DNA from 2 places in the Enterobacter quasiroggenkampii genome. Region 1 is predicted to be linked to the other one. Evidence: predicted binding sites of a transcription regulator. Region 1 holds the regulator's gene; the other holds the start of a gene.

Region 1 (3,713 bases):
AGCAATCCAGCTGCTCCGTGAGCTGTTCACGGGTCAGCGAGCGCTGGCGTGAAGCCAGAAGTGCCGTACAGCACAGGTTCATGGCGTTAGCCGCACCGGCGTTGTTAATGCGCACCATCAGCTCGGATGCGATGCCGTTAACCGTTGGCGTCAGCCAGGCCGGACGCACCGCTTCGATAGGATCGATGGACTCGCGCCACTCCGGAACGTGGTGGTTCAGGTACGTCATCAGCGGCATCGGCTCACCGAAGTTCACGTAGCCCTGACCGAGATTGCGCAGCTTGCTCAAGCCGCGCAGCATCTGCGGCAGGCTCTCTTTCTCTTTGGTCGCACCACGCAGCTCTTTCGCGTACGTGCCCACTTCCATCACGTGCTCGTAGCCGATGTAGATAGGCACTAGCGTGATCGGACGGGTACCTCCGCGCAGCATCGCCTGGATGGTCATCGACAGCGTGCCGGTCTTCGGATCGAGCAGACGTCCGGTACGGGAACGACCGCCCTCCACGAAGTACTCCACGGAATAGCCGCGGCTGAACAGCTCGCCAAGATACTCGCGGAACACGGTGGAGTAGAGCTTGTTGCCCTTGAAGGTACGACGAATAAAGAACGCGCCCAGGCGGCGGAAAATCGGACCTGCTGGCCAGAAGTTCAGGTTGATACCGGCTGCGATGTGCGGTGGTACCAGCCCCTGATGATAGAGCACGTAGGAAAGGAGCAGGTAGTCCATGTGGCTGCGGTGGCAGGGGACATAGACAATCTCATGGCCATCATGCGCCAGCTGACGCACGCGCTCGGCGTTATGGACGTTAATGCCCTGATAGAGGCGGTTCCACGTAAAGCCGAGAATACGGTCAGAAAGGCGAATCATCTCGTAAGAGAAGTTCGCTGCAATCTCTTCCATCAGCGCAATGGCGTTCTGCTGGGCTTTCTCATGCGAAATTTTCTTGCTGCGCGCTTCATCTTCAACGGCGCGGGCAATCGCTTTGGAGGCCAACAGCTTGTTGAACAGATCCTGACGAGCCGGGAGGCGTGGTCCTACGGCAGCCAGGCGCTGACGGGCGAAGTGCATACGCGCCACGCGCGCCAGTTTTTGCGCGATGATCTTGTCGGTGCCGTGCTCGTCCGCCATGCGACGCAGCGAAACGGAAGGGGAGAAACGCACAAAGCTGTCGCGTCCCAGCCAGGAGACCGCGAAGAACTTCTGGATGCCGTTAAGCATGCGCAGCGGCGGATTCTCTTCGCCTTTTTCACGGCCCGGACGACGACCAAACATCACCGATACCGGCACCATCTGCACATCCAGATCGGGATTGCTGCGGTGCAGGTCGAGATAGTCATGGAACAGCTTGATGGACTCTTCTTTTGGCGTGTAATAGGTAAACACGCGCGGTCCACCGTGAATGAACACGTAGCGCGGCAGCAGCGTACCGTCAACTTCCAGCGGTTCAAGCGGGTCAGGTAAGTCATGCGCCAGACATTGGGCGCGAAGCGTCAGTAAGTCAGCCTTCGAGTTATAAGGCAAAACGTACATAATGGGGCGTGACGTATCGAGCCCCAATTCCAGCGCGGGTTCTGCTGGGATAGACTTGCTTTTTACCAGGATGCTTAATGGTAAATTAAGTAATTTGTAGTAAATTCGTGGCCAGCCGGACATAAACGATGTAAAGCCTCTGGTTAATAATGCAATTGCGGCGCAAGGATAACAGAAAGCGCGCAAAATTTCTGTTGTTACCCGTCATACTTCAGGCTGTAGCGAAACGCGCTACGGCTCCTGTTACTGACGCTCTTTTTTAAAAAAGGTTCTTTTAATGGCCAATAATACCACTGGGTTAACACGTATCATCAAAGCCGCCGGCTATTCATGGAAAGGTTTCCGTGCCGCATGGGTCAACGAAGCCGCCTTTCGCCAGGAGGGCGTCGCCGCTATCATCGCGGTGATCGTCGCCTGTTTCCTTGATGTTGATGCGATTACCCGCGTACTGCTTATCGGTTCCGTTCTTCTGGTGATGATAGTGGAAATTCTTAATAGCGCTATTGAGGCCGTTGTGGATCGCATTGGTTCCGATTTCCATGAGCTTTCTGGCCGTGCAAAAGACATGGGCTCTGCTGCCGTGTTGCTGGCGATTATCACTGCCGTTATCACCTGGGTCACGCTGCTTTGGTCACATTTCCGATGAGCCTCGAGGAATAATTAAGTCCCTGGTTTTTTGTGCAGTTTTTGGTTCCAAAATCGCCTTTGACTGTATATACTCACAGCATAACTGTATATACACCCAGGGGGCGGAATGAAAGCGTTAACGACCAGGCAGCAAGAGGTGTTTGATCTCATCCGGGATCATATCGGCCAGACGGGTATGCCACCCACGCGTGCGGAAATCGCGCAGCGTCTGGGTTTCCGTTCTCCAAATGCTGCCGAAGAACACCTGAAAGCGCTGGCGCGTAAGGGCGTGATTGAGATTGTCTCGGGCGCGTCACGGGGTATCCGCCTGCTGGTGGAAGAAGAGACGGGCATTCCGCTGATAGGGCGTGTTGCTGCCGGTGAGCCTTTACTGGCTCAGCAGCATATTGAAGGTCACTACCAGGTCGATCCTGGCATGTTCAAACCGAGCGCTGACTTCCTGCTGCGCGTCAGCGGCATGTCGATGAAAGACATCGGTATTCTTGATGGCGATCTGCTTGCGGTGCATAAAACACAGGATGTGCGAAACGGCCAGGTGGTGGTGGCGCGCATTGATGACGAAGTGACCGTTAAGCGTCTGAAAAAACAGGGTAACAGCGTACAGTTGCTGCCTGAAAACAGCGAGTTTTCACCCATTGTGGTCGATCTCCGCGAACAGAACTTCTCTATCGAAGGACTGGCGGTCGGGGTGATTCGCAACGGTGAATGGCTGTAACCTCTTCCTCACAGGCTATGGCACCGCTGTAGCCTGATTCATTCCCCACTCCCGGTATCTTTCATGTCACTGCTGACGGCATCCGATAAGGCATTGTGGCGTCTTGCTCTGCCGATGATTTTCTCCAATATTACCGTGCCCTTGCTGGGACTGGTCGATACTGCCGTTATAGGCCATCTTGATTCACCGGTTTATCTTGGCGGCGTGGCGATTGGCGCGACGGCAACCAGCTTCCTGTTTATGCTGCTGCTCTTTTTGCGCATGAGCACTACCGGTCTTACCGCACAGGCTTATGGCGCGAAAGATCCGCTGCGTCTGGCGCGCGCGCTGGTGCAGCCGCTGATCCTCGCGCTTGGCGCGGGTGCGTTCATCGTTTTATTGCGGGCACCCCTGATCGATCTTGCGCTTCATATTGTTGGCGGCAGCGAGGCGGTATTAGAGCAGGCGCGACGTTTCCTTGAAATCCGCTGGCTCAGCGCGCCCGCATCGCTGGCTAACCTGGTTCTGCTGGGGTGGCTACTGGGCGTGCAGTACGCCCGTGCGCCCGTGATTTTGCTGGTGGTGGGTAACCTGCTCAATATCGTTTTGGATGTCTGGCTGGTCATGGGTCTGCATATGAACGTGCGGGGTGCGGCGCTGGCGACGGCGATTGCCGAATACGGGACCTTTATCATTGGCTTGTGGATGGTCTGGCGGGTACTGGCCATGCGCGGGATCTCCCTGGCGCTGCTCAAAACCGCATGGCGCGGCAATATCCGTAAGCTGCTGGCCCTCAACCGTGACATCATGCTGCGCTCGCTTCTTCTCCAGCTTTGCTTC
Region 2 (3,713 bases), 1.6 Mb from region 1:
CGATCCAGACCGGATCCAGCGGGTTGATGCCGACTGTAGGAGCAACCATTACCGCCAGCATCGCCGGGTACAGACCCGCACAGCCGTTCTGACCGATGGTGGCACCAAAGGAGGCAGAGAAGCTGGCGATAGATTCAGGCACGCCCAGACGACGGGTTTGCGCTTCAACGTTCAGCGGGATAGACGCGGCGCTGGAACGGCTGGTGAAGGCAAAGGTCAGTACCGGCCAGACCTTACGGAAGTACTTCAGCGGGCTGACGCCGTTCACGCCCAGCAGGATGCCGTGCACCACAAACATAATGCCAAGGCCCAGGTAAGAGGCGACAACGAAGCTGCCCAGCTTAATGATGTCCTGCAGGTTAGAGCCGGCAACCACTTTGGTCATCAGCGCCAGCACGCCGTAAGGGGTGAGCTGCATGACCAGACGGACCAGCTTCATCACCCAGCTTTGCAGGGTGTCAATTGCGGTCAGCACGCGTTCGCCTTTTGGCGCATCGTCTTTCAGCAACTTCAGCGCCGCTACGCCCAGGAACGCGGCGAAAATAACCACGCTGATGATTGAGGTTGGGCTCGCACCGGTCAGGTCAGCAAACGGGTTCTTCGGAATGAAGGAGAGCACCATCTGCGGCACGGTCAGGTCAGCCACTTTCCCAACGTAGTTGGTCTGAATCGCGGTCAGACGCGCCGTTTCAGCGGTACCCTGAACCAGACCTTCTGCAGTCAGGCCAAACAGGTTAGTGACCAGCACACCCACCAGCGCGGCAATCAGCGTGGTGAACAGCAGCGTGCCGATGGTCAGGAAACTGATTTTTCCCAACTGGGTCGCGTTATGCAGGCGGGCAACGGCGCTCAGAATAGAGGCGAAGACCAGCGGCATAACGATCATCTGCAGCAGCTGGACATAGCCGTTACCGACAATGTTGAACCACTGAATGGAATCTTTCAGAACTGGATTATCGGAGCCATAAATTGCCTGTAATGCCAGACCAAATACGACACCCATGGCCAGACCAACCAGCACCTTTTTCGCCAGGCTCCACTGTTTGTGGCGCGCCTGCGCGAGAAGCAATAGCAATACAGCGAACACAACGACGTTCGCGATGAGTGGAAAATTCATCCCCGTTCTCCTGATTTATTATCGGGTCGGTTTTTACCGATCCTGTTGGCGGAAGGTTAGCAGAAGTGTGATGTAGCGCTTATATCCAAATGGAATGGGTTATGACAAATGGGATAATTTTGTTGGTTTACTGTTCAATCTGGTGATGAATAAAGCGATTGAACTGAAATTGCAGCGAATTAATCATCTGGGAAGACCAGCGGACTGCACTGTTTTCGGGCAACGTTTGCGGCATCCAGACGGCGTAAGCAAACAGCGCCATGCACAAGACGCGCTCCAGCTGGTTCCCTTTCTGCGGTGCCAGGATGGGAAAACGGAAGCGCCAGCGGCAGGGCCACAGCAGCGGTACGCCCGCGGGCGTCAGCATATCGGCCAGAATATGGCTTAAATATCCCAGCACCATTCCCTGAATGGCATCACCGGGGACGATCCAGCTTTCGGGCACTTTTAAATAGAAAAGCGTCAGCAGGCCAAACACGGCCAGCAAGCTGTGCGTAAACCCCCGGTGGCCGAACGCGCGGGCGATGGGTTTCGATACCCACTTCAGGCGCTGTCCGAGGAACGACTTGGGATGGTCGATGTCGGGCAGCAGACAGGTCAATACGGCGGAAGGGACGATATGCCACCAGTCCCCCTGTGCCAGCACGGGGGTGAGTTCAGCGTTTTTGGCAAATACTGCGCACGCGATAGAAAAAAGCAGGTGGCCTTCCGCCGTCATGATAAAACCCACAAAACTGTCAATTCATACAGTATAGGGTTTTTATACAGTAGGCGGAAGAGGTGACGGTGTAACTGTTTGTCACAAACCGGAGGAGGGCGTTAACCGCCCTGCAGGTGGCGCGCCGTCAGTTCTGCCAGTGAATGTAGCTTCACATCGGCAAGCGCGAACCGGGGATCGTGGCGGCCTTCTTCCGCAGGCACCACAATGGAGCGCATCCGCGCGGCTTTAGAGGCCACCATGCCGTTAACGGAATCTTCCAGCGCAACGCAGTTGAGGGGATCCAGGCCGAGCTTAGCGGCACAGTCCAGATAGACCTGCGGGTGCGGCTTGCTGTAAGGCAGTTTCTCAGCGGAGGCAAGCGCGTCGAAACTGTCGCGCAGTTCAAACATGATGAGCACTTTTTCCAGCATATGCAGCGGTGACGCCGAGGCCAGGCCGACCTTCAGCCCCTGGGCTTTACACAGCGCGACTGCCTCACGAACGCCGGGCAGCAGCGGCTTGCTCTCTTCTACCAGCGAAATGGCGCGGCTGATAATGCGCGCGGTCACTTCATCACGACCTGGTCCAGCCCACGGCTGTTGGGCATACCACAGGTCAACCACCATATCGATGCGCAGGCCCAGCGTATCGGGAAGTTCATTACGGCGGCTGATATCCACGCCCAGGCTGGCCATGACGTCCAGTTCAGCGCGATCCCACAACGGTTCGGAATCGATCAGTAATCCATCCATGTCAAAAATTGCGGCAAGAATTTGGCGCGGTGTCGACATCACAACGTCTCCTTATCCAGGGTGTTCGACAGACGATAAGTGCTAAGCACACTCTGCAATTTAGCATATTGCTTTTAAAGAGCGGGCGAAATTGATGACCAGCAGGTAGACTAAGGCACAAATAACGCGTCTTTATGAAGAGGAACTGATGACGTATCAACAAGCTGGACGCATTGCGGTCTTAAAACGTATTGCTGGCTGGGTGATTTTTATTCCTGCCGTCATTTCTACGCTGATTTCTGTACTCAAATTTATGTACGATCACAGCGAAAAACAGCCGGGTATCAATGCGGTTATGCTTGATTTTGCGCATGTGATGATTGAGATGATGCGTTTCAATACGCCATTTTTGAATGTCTTCTGGTTTAACTCACCCACCCCGGATTTTCACCATCAGCTGAATATCGGCTTTTGGGTGATATACGCCCTGATCTTTGTTGCGCTGGCGCTGCAGGCCTCTGGCGCGCGAATGAGCCGTCAGACGCGCTTTTTACGCGAGGGCGTTGAGGACCAGCTCATTCTGGAGCAGGCCAAAGGCCCGGAAGGCATGAGCCGGGAGCAGATTGAATCCCGCATTGTTGTGCCGCGCCACACTATTTTCCTGCAAATCTTCCCGCTCTATATCCTTCCCGTGATGATCATTGTGGCAGGATACTTCTTCTTCTCACTGCTCGGTTTTCTGTAACCGATACGGGTGGCGGCAAGGCCACCCGTTCGCGTCTCAGGCGGCAAGCATGCGCTCAAGCGCACGCTGTGCGTTAACCAGGTGCTCCCCACCAAAAAGTATGGCGCGGTTCATCAGCGTATAAAGCTGGTACACCGGTTGACGGTCGAGGAAGCCGGGCGGCAGGGGAGAAACCGACTGATAACCGTCATATATCTGCGGCGGTTGTTCAGGGTGCAGCGGCAGCATGGCAAGGTCACACTCTCGGTCACCCCAGTAGCAGGCCGGGTCGAAGATATAGGGGCCGTTGGGCCCCAGCGCGCAGTTATCGGACCACAAATCACCGTGGAGCAGAGACGCCTGAGGCTGGTGGGAGGCCAGACGCTGCTGCACGTGCTCGACGATGGCGTCTATATTGCCAAATTCCAGCCCTTTCTCGGC

Evidence for each region. The regulator LexA, encoded in region 1, represses DNA repair genes until DNA is damaged. The targets are predictions, from matches to a motif close to TNCTGTATGTACATACAGNA.
Region 2: the regulator LexA is predicted to act here: its motif matches at 1,850-1,869, upstream of V1572_RS11770 (metal-dependent hydrolase).

Annotation. Positions count from the first base shown of each region.
Region 1 covers NZ_CP143745.1:910,430-914,142, forward strand. The annotation lists gene plsB (glycerol-3-phosphate 1-O-acyltransferase PlsB) at 1-1,654, opposite strand, end outside; gene V1572_RS04330 (diacylglycerol kinase) at 1,809-2,177, shown strand; gene lexA (transcriptional repressor LexA) at 2,286-2,894, shown strand; gene dinF (MATE family efflux transporter DinF) at 2,958-3,713, shown strand, end outside.
Region 2 covers NZ_CP143745.1:2,464,418-2,468,130, forward strand. The annotation lists gene V1572_RS11765 (L-cystine transporter) at 1-1,117, opposite strand, end outside; gene V1572_RS11770 (metal-dependent hydrolase) at 1,245-1,835, opposite strand; gene hxpB (hexitol phosphatase HxpB) at 1,937-2,608, opposite strand; gene V1572_RS11780 (YniB family protein) at 2,757-3,293, shown strand; gene V1572_RS11785 (fructosamine kinase family protein) at 3,330-3,713, opposite strand, start outside.